3 regions of the Paenibacillus sp. KN14-4R genome follow, and region 3 is predicted to be linked to each of the others. Evidence: predicted binding sites of a transcription regulator. Region 3 holds the regulator's gene; each other region holds the start of a gene.
The links. The regulator NrdR, encoded in region 3, represses ribonucleotide reductase genes. The targets are predictions, from matches to a motif close to AACACNATATATNGTGTT.

Region 1: the regulator NrdR is predicted to act here: its motif matches at 4,060-4,077, upstream of ACSBOP_RS14915 (adenosylcobalamin-dependent ribonucleoside-diphosphate reductase).
Region 2: the regulator NrdR is predicted to act here: its motif matches at 1,225-1,242, upstream of nrdI (class Ib ribonucleoside-diphosphate reductase assembly flavoprotein NrdI).

The regions. Positions count from the first base shown of each region.
Region 1 is NZ_CP197466.1:3,051,843-3,057,238, reverse strand. It holds gene ACSBOP_RS14935 (YqhG family protein) at 1-118, opposite strand, end outside; gene ACSBOP_RS14930 (DEAD/DEAH box helicase) at 136-1,923, opposite strand; gene ACSBOP_RS14925 (lipoate--protein ligase family protein) at 2,096-2,941, shown strand; gene dat (D-amino-acid transaminase) at 3,065-3,910, opposite strand; gene ACSBOP_RS14915 (adenosylcobalamin-dependent ribonucleoside-diphosphate reductase) at 4,195-5,396, shown strand, end outside.
Region 2 is NZ_CP197466.1:2,053,013-2,058,408, reverse strand. It holds gene nrdE (class 1b ribonucleoside-diphosphate reductase subunit alpha) at 1-635, opposite strand, end outside; gene nrdI (class Ib ribonucleoside-diphosphate reductase assembly flavoprotein NrdI) at 607-987, opposite strand; gene ACSBOP_RS09730 (maltose acetyltransferase domain-containing protein) at 1,424-2,005, shown strand; gene ACSBOP_RS09725 (spore germination protein GerPE) at 2,123-2,536, opposite strand; gene ACSBOP_RS09720 (spore gernimation protein GerPD) at 2,549-2,728, opposite strand; gene gerPC (spore germination protein GerPC) at 2,734-3,324, opposite strand; gene ACSBOP_RS09710 (spore germination protein GerPB) at 3,388-3,597, opposite strand; gene ACSBOP_RS09705 (spore germination protein) at 3,603-3,836, opposite strand; gene ACSBOP_RS09700 (Hsp20/alpha crystallin family protein) at 3,953-4,396, shown strand; gene msrB (peptide-methionine (R)-S-oxide reductase MsrB) at 4,470-5,396, opposite strand, start outside.
Region 3 is NZ_CP197466.1:3,176,552-3,181,947, reverse strand. It holds gene mutM (DNA-formamidopyrimidine glycosylase) at 1-687, shown strand, start outside; gene ytaF (sporulation membrane protein YtaF) at 770-1,462, shown strand; gene coaE (dephospho-CoA kinase) at 1,482-2,078, shown strand; gene ACSBOP_RS15630 (lytic transglycosylase domain-containing protein) at 2,075-2,650, shown strand; gene ACSBOP_RS15625 (small, acid-soluble spore protein, alpha/beta type) at 2,722-2,937, opposite strand; gene nrdR (transcriptional regulator NrdR) at 3,040-3,516, shown strand; gene ACSBOP_RS15615 (purine/pyrimidine permease) at 3,608-4,909, shown strand; gene ACSBOP_RS15610 (diphthine--ammonia ligase) at 5,081-5,396, opposite strand, start outside.

The DNA.
Region 1 (5,396 bases), 120 kb from region 3:
GGTTTGAAGTTTTCTCGATAATGTCGCACTCCAGCACTTGCAAATAACGGAGTACATACTCCTGAATACGTTTTGCATCCATGACGGCTTTGGTAGGGTCAGATAAGTGGATACTCATGGGCAGTACCTCCTGTTCTATGGTCGTAAGTTTACTTTCTGGCCACTGCCAGCTAATATTTCTTGAAAAGCGCTGCCTGCCTGCGTTTGTTCTTGTACTTCACTCGCCACATTTTGCAGCTTGTCTCCAATTTTCGAAATGCCTGCACGAATGTCATCATCGGAGCGGGCTTCCATGACCATTTTAAAAAGAGAGGCTTCCAAAGAAGTTTTCTTTTTCTCGAATCGCTCTAGAATGACATCCAATTCCCCGATGACGGATTCAAACATGTTAATTTTTTCGTGCAAAAGGGTAAGTATATGTTCTTCGATCGTTCCTTTTGTCGACAAATTGTAAATTTGCACGTCTTCCGTCTGTCCAAGGCGATGAACTCGACCAATTCGCTGCTCAACTCGCATGGGGTTCCAAGGTAGATCGAAATTAATCATATGATGGCAAAATTGCAGGTTAATGCCCTCGCCTCCAGCTTCTGTTGCCACAAGTACTTGTGCGCGGCGTTTAAATAAGTCCATCATCCAGTCTTTTTTACCGCGATTCATGCCACCCCGGTAGGGAACGGCTGTAATATCGTTATTTTTTAAGTAATTCAGTAAATATTCTTGAGAGGCTCGATATTCGGTGAAAATGATCACTTTTTCATTGACCTGCCGGATAATTTCAATGGTTTTCTCTGCTTTCGTGTTGGCTTGTATGCCTCGAATGAGCTCAACAAGCTCCCAGATTTGCGGACGAAGAGGAGAATCTTCGGGAGTCTTTTTAAATAAATTCACTAAAGTTAGAAACACAGCATCACGGGAAGAGCATACTTCGCGTTGCAGCGTTAACAGAGACAGCATGGAGCCAAAATTGGCACCATTCTCTGTGTATCGTCCCCGTACGAAGTTCGTTACTCCGTCATATAAACGCTGTTCCTCTTCGGATAAAGTCAGTGGAATATTCTTTACAGCACGTTTGGTCATATCCAAATTCCCATCACTGCGCCGATTACGAATCATAACTTTAGAAAGTTCTTGCTGAAGAGCGCCTTCATTCTTCACGGTTCGCTTATCAATGATATAGTTACTATGGAATTTTGCTTGCCCACCAAGTTGACCAGGTTTGAGCAGGGTAATGAGATTATATAGCTCTTGCAAATCATTCTGAACAGGTGTTGCAGTAAGGAGAAGGCAATATTTCTTCCGAATTTCTTTGACGAAAGCGTAGTTCGTCGTTTTCTTATTCTTCAGCTTATGTGCCTCATCAATAATGAGCATGTCATATTCTTGTTCAAGCACAATCGAGCGATGCGGATCGCGCTTGGCTGTATCCATGGAAGCGACAATAACGTCGCACTGCGTCCACATATATTCTTTTTTCTGAGCGGCAGCGGCAATTCCGAACTTCTGATTCAACTCACGAACCCATTGCAGTACAAGTGAAGCAGGAACGAGGATCAGTACTTTACGGACGAGTCCGCGTACCATGTATTCTTTGAGAATAAGACCAGCTTCGATTGTCTTTCCAAGTCCCACTTCATCTGCCAAAATGGCTCTACCGTGCATGCCGAAAAGTACTTTCTTCGCGGTGTCAATTTGATGGATCATCGGTTCCAATTTATGCACATGTGAAAGACAAAGTAGTTGATCAAATGAATCGATCCGCGTCGCTTGCTCAGCTTCATAGGCAAGGTCAAATAAGGTAAAGTCATCCCATGGACCTCCACGGTCAGTACGATTCTCTAATTCTGTAACCCACTCACGATTAAAATGAATGTTAAGCCCCTCACGAATGGGGCGAATAAGCTCGGAATTGTTAGGTGTGTGCATGTGGCTTAGCTCCTGCAAAATACGTTTTATCTAGTATTCTCCGAAAGAGCCCTTTTTCATAACAGAAAGGTGGAACGAAGCAAACGTCTTTATTTTTTGAAAGGATGGGTGTGTGTGGTAAAATAAAGATTCATACAAGCTTTCACGTTAGAAGAAGGAAGGGTTCATTTAGATGACGAGTAAATGGCGTTTTGTGCATACAGGTAACCGGACACCAGCGGAAAATATGGCAATTGACGAGGCGATTCTAAATGCGCACAGTGAGGGGTTGGTACCACCTACTGTACGTTTTTATGGCTGGGATCCCGCGACATTATCTATAGGTTATTTTCAAAAAGCAATAAAAGAAATTGATCTAGAACGGGTAAAGGAAGAAGGGTTGGGCTTTGTGCGTCGTCCTACGGGAGGCAGAGCTGTCTTACACGATAAAGAGCTCACATATAGCATTATTGTCAAAGAGGACTATCCAGGTATTCCAACAGGCGTTACAGAAGCATACCGTGTGCTGAGCGAAGGTTTGCTGCTCGGTTTTCGTAAGTTAGGCTTAAATGCAGAGATGGTACAGCTTGCAACAGAAGAAGATCAGCAAAAATATGCGTCCATGGGATCATCTGCGTGCTTTGATTCCCCATCATGGTACGAGTTAGTAGTGGAAGGACGTAAAGTGGCGGGTAGCGCGCAGGTTCGTCAGAAAAATGTTGTGCTGCAGCACGGATCGATCTTACTCGATATGGACGTGGATCAGCTATTTCGCTGCTTAATTTTCTCAAGTGAACGTATTGCAGAGCGGATGAAGATGAGTTTCCTAAATAAAGCTGTTACGATTAATGATGTACTGCGTGATTTGGGGCAGAATGCAGTTGATTTGGCTCAGGTTGAAGCTGCTTTTAAAGTTGGAATGGCTGAGGGACTCAAGGTTGAGTTTACAGAAGGTGCGCTGACTCCATATGAAGAGGAATTAGCAGCGAAACTAGTTGCGGAGAAATACGGAACAGAGGAATGGAACTTGAAGAGATAAGTGGATACAGAGAAATAGGCAGAACGACGCATACCGCAATAGGTACACGTCCACTTTTATCATTCAAGTGAGCGTGGCACAATTGCGGTATGCGTGTTAAAAGATGTATACGTGCGTGGGATCTTAGCTATTGCGAGAACCACGCTCTATGTGCTGTGTAAATAGGGCTTGCAGCTTGCGGGTAATAGGGCCAGGCAGGCCTCCACCAATCGGTCGATTGTCGATCTGAATGATCGGTGTAATCTCTGTTGTAGTGCCAGTAATAAAGGCTTCATCTGCCTCATAAAGAGCTTGTAGATGAAAGGCTTCTTCCTGTACCTCGATACCTGCTTGAGCTGCAAGTTCAAGAACAACAGCACGAGTCACGCCGTGTAGAATCAGATGATTAGCCGGATGTGTGTAGAGCGTATGATTTCTTACCATCATCATGTTGGAAGCACTGCACTCGGTTACGATCCCGCTGCGATGTAAGATCACTTCATCTGCGCCTTGATCAATGGCAGCTTGTTTAAGCATAACATTAGGTAATAGGTTTAGTGTCTTCAGATCGCAGCGCAGCCAGCGGATGTCATCTGCCGTTATCGCTGTTATGCCACTGTCCATCGTTGACAACGGTCGATCAGATTGGCGGCAGTAGGCCATGAGAATCGGTTTTGCTTTTGTTGGAAAAGGATGGGCTCTAGGTGCTTCGCCTCGAGTAATCTGGATATAGAGTGTTCCAAGCTTCGTATGGGTCTCATTAATGAGTTGGTCTAAGATGTTTTCGATTTCTTCGATGGAGTACGGAAGTTCAATCCGCACTTGCTCTGCAGTTCGAATGAGTCGCTGCAGGTGCTTCTCCTTTTCAAATAACTGACCGTTATAAATGCGGAACACTTCATATACACCGTCACCAAAGTAATAACCTCGATCATCGGGTGAAATATGGACATCAGATTCTGGCATGAATTGATCACGATAATAGATCATTGGCAATCGCCCCCTCAAGTTAAATTTAGCAAAATGTTCTGATAAACACAAAGCATGTTTGATGAAAAAGAGAGCAAATTTAAGTAAATAAGAGAAAAAGTATTTGCTGCTTGACTTACATGTTGTTATTTCATGGAACGAGGACTAGCGACACAATATATTGTGTTATATAATGATTAAAAGATCTATATATAGTGTGTTTTACATAAAGAGTTTATTGCTAAAAAGGTTGTCCTATGCTATATTGTTGGTCTTGTATTTTTCTTTGGGAGGGTGTTGCCACGATGGGAACCATGCAAATGAAACAATTAGAGGGTTTGAGTGAAAAGATTTTTTTGGATCGCTATGCACTGAAAGATGCAGATACAAACAACACGAAAGTTGGAGATACGGTCCTTGTTTTAACGAAAGATGATCCTAAATTTCCTACCAAAGAAGTAGGTGAGGTCATTGAGCGAATGGGGAAGCAAGTTAAAGTAAAGCTTCGCACAGGAGAAGTGATCGACTCTCATGTTGAGAAGTTGACGTTAAATGTGGAGCATTCCCCATCCCAGTTGTGGGATCGTCTGGCTGGTGCAATGGCATCTGTAGAAACAACACCCGAGAAGAAGAAGGAATGGACGGACAAATTCAGATATATTCTTGAGGATTGGAAGCTGGTGCCTGGTGGTCGTATTGCTGCAGGTGCGGATGCCAGTGATGAATTAACATTGTTTAATTGCTATGTCATACCATCTCCACACGATTCCCGCGGTGGGATTATGACGACTTTATCGGAGATGACTGAAATCATGTCACGCGGCGGTGGTGTAGGAATTAACTTATCTTCACTGCGTCCGCGTCGTGCGATTGTAAAAGGTGTAAATGGATCTTCTTCAGGTGCAGTGTCATGGGGCGGATTGTTCTCTTACACAACAGGATTAATCGAGCAAGGTGGCAGCCGCCGCGGCGCGCTTATGCTGATGATGAATGACTGGCATCCAGATCTAGTTGATTTTATTACGGTAAAATCCACAATGGGTCAGATTACGAATGCGAACTTATCGGTTTGCGTAAGTAATGGTTTTATGAAGGCCGTAAAAGAAGACCTCGAGTGGGAGCTTGTATTCCCGGATACAACGGACCCTGACTATGATAAGATGTGGGACGGTAACTTGGACGCTTGGAAAGCACTTGGCAAAGAAGTGAAGCTGTACAAGACCGTTCGTGCACGTGAAGTGTGGCATACGATTATTGAAATGGCTTGGAAATCGGCAGAGCCGGGCGTTGTATTCATGGAGCGCTATAATGATATGTCGAACTCATGGTATTTTAACCCGATTATTTGTACGAATCCGTGTGGGGAACAAGGCTTGCCAGCATGGGGCGTATGTAATTTATCTGCGGTGAACTTGTCCAAGTTCTATAATGCGGAGAAGCATGATGTAGATTGGGAAGACCTTGGACGTACAGTTCGTTACTCGGTGCGTTTCCTCGACAATGTGAT
Region 2 (5,396 bases), 1.1 Mb from region 3:
CCTTTAATTTGCTCATCCGATGCGCGAATTTTACTTAAGTTCAGACTCACACCGCCACCGATCTTACTAAGCTGCAAAGCAGAGTTGATTGCAAACCCGATGGAGTTCATCGAATCATTAATTTCAAGCAAGAAACAGCTTACCAGCTCACCACGACGTTTCTTACCCGCATTCAAAAATGTAGGTGTTGCCGGCTGGTATTCTTGCGAAATTAGCAAGTCTGCATAATGCATCACTTTCTCTATATCGCCGTGTCCTAAGAACAAGGATACAACCGCGATGCGATCTTCATAACGTTCAAGGAATTTTGTATCGTCATTCGTTTTCATCGCATAGTTGTTATAGAACTTAAATGCGCTCATGAACGAAGGGAATCTAAATTTCTTGCTATATACAAATTCATAAACTTTTTTTATATCTTGAAAGTTGTAACGGTCAAAAAGAGCCTTTTCGTAATACTCGTGCTCAATAAGGTAATCAATCTTCTCTTCGAGATTATGGAAAAAGACCGTATTCTGATTCACATAGTCGACAAAGTAGCTTCTTGCTGCTTCACGATCTTTCTCGAACTGAAACTTACCCTCTTTCTGCACCATAATTTCGTTATTAAGCTGAATCCACTTCGGTATTTGCATGGACAATTTGATTTACCTCCCATTTGAATCTTTCAACATCTTTGTTCGTACCACTAAGCTCAAATTTCATTAAAAGCGGTACGTCGAACTTCTCTGAGATATGATCAGCTGCAAGTCCATACCTTGATCCCCAATTCATGTTGCCGCTGGTTGCCACTCCTCTGAGCAAATGCCCTTTTGCAGCTAAAAAATCCATTGTTGACTTCGGAGCTTGCCCAAATCCAGTTGTATAGGTCACGAGGATGAATGGCTCCTCAATATCTAGTTCCGGTGAAACTTGTACACTTTCTATATCAAGTTTATTGACAAAACGCTTCACATTACCTGTCTTTGAATCGTATGCAATAAGCATTTGATACCTCCTACTTGTCCATCTTGGCACAAAAAAACTCATCCCGGAAAGATGAGATAAGATGACAACACAATAAACCCCAGCATGCAGTATATGCACAAGCTGCGAAGTGTCGCATAGGCTTCCCATCCCTACCAGAATCCCTTATAAAGTCGATTTTCGACACCTGCTGCTCTAGGCGATGCTATAGTCACTGTTTCTATATCTAGTATGTTTTATGTAAATACAATCATAAACATCACACTATATAGTAGCATAAGCATTTTCGTTATAAAAATCAAGTTGTTTTTTATAACGATTCTTCATTGCAAAATCACAACGTTCTTGTCAATATCTATCCCATATTGTAACACAAAAAACGCACCGTTGTTTAGTTAACAATTTAGTATGATAGAATAGAAGAATGTGAAAATAACGTTTTTGGGGAGTGAAAAAGATGAAAACCGAGAAGCAAAAAATGATCGATGGGGAGCTCTACCTTGCCGCAGATCCTGTGCTGGTAGAGGAAAGAAGCCACGCGAGAATGTTGACTCGATTATATAATCAAACGACTGAAATTGATGGTGACGAACGTGAAAGATTGCTAAAAAAATTATTTGGTTCGACAGGTAAAAACTTGTACATTGAGCCAACGTTTAAAGTTGATTATGGCTATAACATCCAAATCGGGGAAAATTTTTATGCCAATTTTGACTGTGTCATTTTAGATGTATGCCCGGTCATATTTGGAGATAATTGTTTCCTAGCTCCAGGTGTACATATTTACACAGCAACCCATCCATTAGATCCAATCGAACGTTGTAGTGGCGCGGAGTATGGGAAGCCAGTTAAAATTGGACACAATGTATGGCTTGGGGGCAGATCGGTTATTAACCCAGGGGTCACAATCGGAGATAACGTAGTCGTTGCATCAGGTGCTGTCGTAACAAAAGATGTTCCGAGTAACGTTGTTGTTGGCGGCAATCCCGCAAGAGTGATTAAAGAAATCCCACAAAGTTCATCCCACAAAGCACAATAATTTAAAGGAGTCCTTTACTTAAAAAGGACTCTTTTCCTTCATCTATAATTTCTCGCAAAAAGACCGTCGCATTATTTAGCGACGGTTTCCTGTATCAATCAGCTTTTTTAATATTTATTATTTATTAATAACGATCATTTGTTTCTTCTTCTTTTCCTCTGGGGGAATATCTGTGACGAATTGTCTGATGTGCTTTCTTCTACATTCCAAATCCAGCTGTATATTAGATCCAACCTGGAATGCGGAGGCAGCCGCTATCGCTATTACTTTAATTCGATTGACCTTGATCCTTGAACACTCATTATTCACAACCATACAGACATCCCCATATTGATCCACCTGAGGGATATTCCGGGAAAACACGCTATAATCTGCATATTCACCTTCATCTTCAAAAAATACGGCCACCTCACGCTGCAAAGCTAAATCTTGTGAGTATGCCCGAATATAACCTGAATCCCCACAAATAAAAGTACATCCTCCTGAAATATTTTCGATAAGAATGCAATTCACACAAGACACTCGTTCCACGAAGCTTCCTCCTCACCGAGTATGAGCCAACGGGACAAGTGGACCTACCAATACGGATTCTGGCGGCGTATCAAAAGCGGATGAACAATTAATGACCTTGGAATCCCCTACTAAAAATACAGAGGAACTAGCCACAGCCAGAACGCGAATATGTCCCACACAGATCTCTTTATTCACTACTGTCAAATTCATGATCATCACTCTTCTTTTCGAAATAATTGATTGATGTGCTGCTTGATTGCCATGTTAATATCTTGCTTCATTTGCTCGACCACCGAAATCCTCAGATTATGCCTATCATTTGAATCCATATCATTGCGTTTGGGGCCCATGTAAAACCGTATCCGTTCATCAATTTGCTTCCGAATGTCTTCAATCATGACTTCTGTATAATGATTTCCCAATACAATTTGATAGTTATTTTTTAACAATTCAAGCTCACGGGGCACTTCTTCGGTGAGATGACGAGTTACCTCCTCATGAATTTGTATAAATAGCTCCGAACGACTATCATCATTTTTTAATTGTTCCATCGATTGTCCATTCACTGTAAAATCTTCGATGGATTTCCCAACATTCGGGGTTAATCCGATATTTAAGGTCCCATCCAACTTCTCTATTTTCAATTGATCAAATTTATATTCAATCCGATCAATTTTCGTTTCACTGCGCTCTTTAATCGCATTAACATCTATCTGCAGTTGTTTCATCATTTGTTCCAGCTCAAGGAGCTTATCGGTCTGCCAATTCAGATAGTTGATGACTTGTTGGTAAAAAAGCGACTGCATCGCATTCCCTCCCCTTCTCATTCTATGCATGGGGTGAGACGCTCATACGTCATTGTCACATTTCTACTTCACACGAGGCAAGGGAACTAACGGTGCACCAGGAGACTCCTGTTGCTGAAACTGCGGTGCAGGCCCTGTAAACCCACCTGTATTATATAAATTAGATAGGGCGCGAATCTCACCTGCAGTACCAATTTGAAAAACAGACGAGTTCGTAACGGCTTCAATTCGGAGTTGATGAATCGTAATGCATTGATGTACGGTCAAGTTCATATTATTCACACGACCCTTACATTTGGACTATCGATAAGATCCGGATCATTCGTGTTGGTGCTGCTTGCTTGGTTATTTATAATAGAGGTGCCGGCGAATGTGTCGCCCGTTGTGAATGAGTTGGCTCCTGCATACGTCTTGGAAGAGCTGCTAAGTATGACCGCAGCCGTATCACCGATTAGGACATTGGAACTGGGGCCGACACTGACGATCTTTACATTCCCTACAATTGAAGGCATCGGTCCTCCTCCCATCTAAACGTACTCCCTATCCATCATTGTATGTAAATATTCGCCTATATGTCACTTTCTGTTTGATTCATCCATATAATAAATTAAAGAGTCAGGAGGATTACATGATGAGTCCAAACACGAAAAATGCGAATTGGTTTTCAGATGATCCTTTTTTCAACAATAAACTTCCATTAAAAGGACTGGGAGACAACTTAAATCTAGATCCCTCTTTTGTCGAAAAATATGTAAAAGATGTTTTAAAACAAGCATCCGTCAACAGCATGCATGTAGGTAAATCTCACCTCCCTTATGAATTATTTGAAATGCACAACGCTGTGATCGCCAAAATACAAATTCCCAAAGACATCAAAATTGAAAATTTATCCATATCGATCAACACTTCACAAATTAAGATTGAAGGCTTACCAACCGAACAACGAATTCTTCTTAACATCCCTGTCGTTCCGTCCAAAAGTAGTGCAACATTCAAACAAGACTTTCTCCAAATTAAAATGCCGAAGCTGTCAAAAGGTAATTTTGTTGAAGTCCCGATCCGATACTTATAAGCTGTTCATCCTTCGAGAATACAAAAAAAGCTGCCGTGTTTAGCGGCAGCTTTTCCTTTGTCTTGAATATCGGTTACTGAAATAAACTCAAGTATCCCTCATAACCCTCTTTTTCCAAATCTGCTTTGGGAATGAATCGAAGCGCGGCAGAATTAATACAATAGCGCAAACCACCCTGATCAACAGGGCCATCTTCAAATACGTGACCTAAATGGGAATCTGCTTCCCGACTTCGCACTTCAGTACGCACCATGAAGTGGCTGTAATCCTCTTTTTCCTGCACATTGCCTCCAACTAAAGGTTTCGTAAAACTCGGCCAACCACAGCCTGAATCGAATTTATCTAACGAACTAAATAATGGCTCGCCTGACACGATATCAACGTAAATACCTTCTTGCTTGTGATCCCAGAATTCATTACGAAATGGCGGTTCTGTGCCATTATTCTGCGTCACTTCAAATTGAATCGGTGTTAGCTTCTGCTGCAGGAGTTTCTTGTCTTCTTGTGTATGCCAATGCTGGGCAATAAAAGCATCACGGCCCGAGCCTTTTCTGTACATTTTATAACGAAATGGATTCTTGTTATGATAATCTTGATGATATTCCTCCGCGGTATAGAACGTGCTCGCAGGTTCAATCGGAGTTACGATTGGCGATTGAAACCGTCCACTTTCTTCAAGTGCTTGCTTCGACGCTTCGGCAGCTATGCGTTGATCTTCTGTGTAGTAGAAAATCGCTGTGCGATAAGAGGACCCGCGATCATGGAACTGACCACCGGCATCTGTTGGATCAATTTGTTTCCAGAAAATCGACAGAAGCTTCTCATAAGGAAAGATAGACGGATCAAATGTAATATGTACAGCTTCGGTATGTCCCGTAGTATGTGAGCATACTTCCTCATATGTCGGGTTCTCAGTATGTCCCCCAATATAACCTGATACCACCTTAATAATTCCTGGCATATCTTCAAACGGCGTCACCATACACCAAAAACATCCACC
Region 3 (5,396 bases):
CTGCAAGGACAGACGATCCAAGCAGTCGGGCGCAGAGGGAAGTTTCTTCGCATTATTTTTGATGACTTTGTACTCGTGTCTCATCTGCGGATGGAGGGGAGATATGGCGTGTATCCGAAGGATGAACCTGTGGAATTGCACACACATGTCTTGTTTACGTTCACAGATGGAACCGAGCTTCGATATAAAGATGTGCGTCAATTCGGTACGATGCATTTATTTCCTAAGGGTGAGGAATTTGTGAAGCCTCCACTTAATAAACTGGGACTAGAACCTCTTGAGGATGTTTTTACACTAGAGGCTTTCACCCATGCAATCGCGAATCGTTCCACCAAGATCAAGCCGCTGCTGCTGAATCAAGAACGCATTGTTGGCATCGGCAACATTTATGTGGATGAATCGTTATTCTTAGCGGGGATTCACCCTGAACGTGAAGCGAAATCTTTAAGCTCTGATGAACGGAAGGCTTTATACACGGCAATTGTTGAAACGCTCAAACATGCTGTTGAAGTAGGTGGTTCGTCGATTAAATCGTTCGTGAATGGACAGGGCGAGATGGGCATGTTCCAGCATCAGTTCAAAATATATGGTCGTAAAGACGAACCATGTAAAAAATGCGGAGCACCGATTACCAAATATGTGGTTGCTGGTCGTGGCACGCATATTTGTACAAACTGCCAGAAATAATCGAAAAATAGGCACCATGGACAAATGAACCTCCATAAGATAGAGAGAAATGCTGAAATGCTTTCTTTAGGGGGATGTATCTATGTTGCCTATCTTGTCACTTTTTGTGCTTGCCATTGCCGTATCACTTGATGGATTTGGTGTGGGTATGATGTATGGATTACGTAAAATCCGTATCGGCTTGCTTTCCATCGCCATTATTTCCTGTTTCTCCGGCTTTATTATTTACATGTCCATGGGAATTGGCAGGTGGCTGTCCACTTTCCTAAGCTCTGAATGGTCGAGCAGGATTGGGGCAATCATTCTTATAGGGATTGGTGTATGGGCACTCATTCAGCTTTTTATACAAAAGAATCACGAATCTCGGGATAACCATTCTGAGGCGTTAGTTGAGAAAAACGATACGACTGCAGAAAGCCAGAACCATTCGGTCAAAGAAATTTTAAACATCGAACTGCGTCGGTTTGGGCTCGTGATTCAAATTCTTCGCACACCAGCAGTAGCTGACATGGATAAATCAGGGTCTATTTCTGCATCTGAAGCGGTGTTTCTTGGCTTGGCACTGTCTCTGGATTCGTTCGGAGCAGGAATTGGCGCGGCATTAATCGGGTTTGCACCTGCATTAACAGCAGCAGTGATTGCGTTCTCGAGTGGTACGTTCATTTCGCTAGGTCTTCATTTTGGATTGCGATTCGCTGATTTAGCTTGGATTCGTAAAATGTCATTGTTGCCTGGGTGCGTACTCATCCTAATGGGAATCATCAAATTATTATAAAGTGTAAGGGGGAGACTCGATGAATATCGGACTTACCGGCGGTATAGCTTGTGGGAAAAGTACTGTGGCTGCCAAGCTTGTACAGCTTGGGGCTATTCTTATTGATGCAGATGTTATTGCCCGTGAGGTAGTCCTACCTGGCACACCTGGTTTACAGCAAATAAAGGAGCGGTTCGGCCAAGAAGTTTTGAATGAAGATGGAACTTTAAATCGAAAAGCGCTCGGAAGCCTTGTATTTGGTAATGAAGTGAAGCGATTAGCTTTAAATGCGATCCTGCATCCGCTCATTCGAGCTAGAATTGAGAGTCGAATGACGGAGGAGCAGCTTGCTAATCCGGACAAGCTTGTTGTGGTGGACATCCCACTACTCTATGAATCCGGATATGAGGTCATTTTTGAACAAGTAATGGTCGTCTACATCCCTCGCGACAAACAAATAGAGCGATTAATGAGCCGAGATGGTTATAATATAGAAGAGGCGGAAAGCCGATTGCACTCCCAAATGAACATCGAAGAGAAGCGGCAGCGAGCAGATATTGTAATTGATAATCGTGGATCCATTGAAGCCACAGAAGAGCAGATCGAAACCTTTTGGAAGGGAATCGCATTCGAATGAGTTTTTTTCGGAAAAAACGATTTTTCGCGATACTTCTGCTTATCATTACATGTACGATGTTCGTCTTTTCGCAGACATTTTCAACTTTGCTCTATCCGATTCATTTTCGCACTGAAATCAAAAAACATGCAGAGACTTATAATGTAGATCCATTATTAATAGCTGCAATTATTCGTGTGGAAAGTAATTACAAACCGAATGAAACGAGTAAGAAAGGCGCACTCGGGTTAATGCAGCTTATGCCAGAAACCGCGAAATGGATCAATGAGCTTGGTAGACTGTCAGGATCAATGGATAATGTGATGGATGCCAATTTTAATATTCAGATGGGAACCTGGTATGTAAATTGGCTGCTTAATCAATACGATGGTAATATGGTCATCGCGGTTGCAGCTTATAATGCTGGACAAGGTAATGTTAAAAAATGGATACAAAACGGAACTTGGGATGGTACGGAGAAAAATTCTGTACAAATTCCATACGGTGAAACGCGACATTTTGTTCAACGTGTTTTGTACTATTATCATAAATATTATAAAATTTATGGTGTGAACTGGGACAAGGCCTCATAATGGTATTTGTCTGATTAAAAAAGAAGCGCTGAAGTTTCCTCCAGCACTCCTTCTTTGGTTGCCTTGGTGAATTAACGGCTTTGTCCTTGTCCAGCTAATTGTTGTTCAGCCATTTGGACTAGACGTTTTGTGATGTTACCACCGATGGAACCAGTGTCACGAGTAGCCATGTTGCCATAGTATCCATCTTGTGGGATAGTGATACCAAGCTCTTGAGCTACTTCATATTTCATTTGATCCAAAGCTGCATTAGCTTGAGGAACGATCAAAGTGTTGTTACCTGCCATGTGTGTTCACCTCCTCTTGGTTGGTAAATCTATTATGCTCGTTTTCTCAAGGTTCATTACAAGTAACAACTGGCAAATTCGAACAATTGTGAGGTGAGGAAAATGAAGTGTCCATATTGCGATCACTCAGGAACAAAAGTGTTAGACTCCAGAGCGGCTAATGAGAATAAATCGATTCGTCGCCGCCGGGAATGTGAGAAATGTCTGAAGCGATTCACAACTTTTGAAACCGTAGAAGAGACACCGCTAATTGTTATTAAAAAGGATGGATCACGAGAAGAATTTTCCCGTGAAAAAATGCTTCGCGGCTTGATCCGCGCATGTGAGAAAAGACCTGTCTCTATGGAGCGATTAGAGAAAATAGTGACTGAGGTAGAACTGCAGCTGCGTACAACAGCTTTAGCAGAAGTTGATTCGAGAGCAATAGGTGAAGTTGTAATGGAACAGCTGTATCCTGTTGATGAAGTGGCTTATATTCGATTTGCTTCGGTCTACCGACAATTCAAGGACATTAACATGTTTTTAAAAGAACTAACACAGATTCTTGGAAAGAATGAAGATGAACTGCCTAAGAAATAAAAAAGAGCGATCACACCGTCGATTTGGTCGACGGTTTTTTGTGGACTGAAGAAAGAGCGGGTTGTTCGAAAAGAAGATAGGAGTGTCACCAATGAAATTATTTTTTTCCTCGTTCCAATGGGTTGTATTCATTCTTGCAGGCAGTTTAGTCGCGCCAATTGCGGCTGGGCATGCTTTTGGGTTTCCGCCAGAAGATATATCCAGTATGATACAGCGAACTTTCTTGTTAATTGGCTTGTCGGGCTTATTGCAGACGATATTTGGCCATCGATTGCCGATTATGGAAAACCCGGCAGGGCTCTGGTGGGGGGTATTTACGGTTTATGCTGGACTAATCGCATCAGGTACTCTAGGTCTTTCGGTTGGTTTGCAGCAGCTTGAAATGGGCATGATCATAGCGGGTATTTTATTCGCGGTCATTGCATTGTTCCGCTGGACAGCTTCGATTTCGAAGCTTTTTACACCGCTTGTCATTGGTACATATTTGATTTTGCTTGTGGCGCAATTAAGCGGCTCTTTTATGAAAGGCATAATGGGGATTGGCTATTTATCCTCTACGGTAGTTAACTTACAAGTAGCCGTTCCTGCTATTTTAACCGTGATTATTGCAATGATTTTACCGCGAAGTCGGTTTGCGATCTTCCGTAACTATTCGATACTCATAAGCCTTGCAACAGGTTGGATCTTGTTTATGCTATTTGGTGTGAGTCAGCCACAGACACCCGTTGATACATGGTTCTCAGCTCCTAAGCCATTCGAATGGGGAGTACCGATGTTTGATTCTGGGATTCTGGTGACCTCGATCTTTATTAGTCTTTTGCTCCTGACGAATATGATCACAAGCATCAAAATAACTGCTGACGTTGTGAAAAGTAAAGGCGGGGATGTGCAGGATATTCCTTATAACCGTACTACGGCGATCATGGGGGTTAATAGTATGCTTGGGGGTGTATTCTCTGCGATGGGCTGTGTGCCGATCTCTGGTACAGCGGGTTTTATTCTAACGACGAGCATTTTCCAACGGCTGCCGTTTATTATAGCGAGTGTGTTTATGATAGGGATTAGTTTCTTCCCGACATTAACAGCATTCTTTTCTTCCATTCCGATGCCAGTTGGGTATGCAACAATTTTCGTTCCGTTTGCTTCGATGATTGGGCTTGGCTTAAAGGAGTATCGCAATATTGAACTCAATGATAAGAACCGGTTTATACTTGGGGTATCTTTGATGATCGGGATTGGTTGTATGTTTATTCCGGCGACAGCGATTGGGCAATTGCCAGGGTTGCTTCGGACAGTGGCGAATAATGGACTGATTCTGGGGATGGTAACTTGTATCGTACTGGAGCAAGTATATAAGCTAGTTGAACGGAAGAAGGCTGTTAAGGGGAGTTAATTAATTTATCTTATTGGAAAAGAATAACGTTTTTGAAAGTCGACGACGAGTCGTCTAAGTCCTTCCATCCGCTGTTGAAAATTTGTTCTCTTGATTAGATTAGAGGGTTAGAACAAATTTTCAAAGGCGGAACGCTTCGCTTTCCAGGACTTAGACGACTCTCTGTCGTTTTCAAGGATGATTTGCTTCATTATCTAACTCCAATGGCAGATATGCATATTTCTCATCCTTAATAATCGCACATTTGCGAACAGGTATAGGGTTTTTAAATAGGGGACCATCGATGACAGTCGTGTGGAACTCTCCACTTTCTCCGCAAGGGTCAATTCCTCGATCCTCAAGCTCTTTCACATACTCAAGGGTTAACGTACGCCCTAGATCCTCTTCGTTCATGCCTTTTGTTAAATTGACCGAGACGATGATTGTCACGAATCCCAAGCCGATGAATTGTTCAACCACTTCTCGATGACCCATTTCCCAAAGAGGC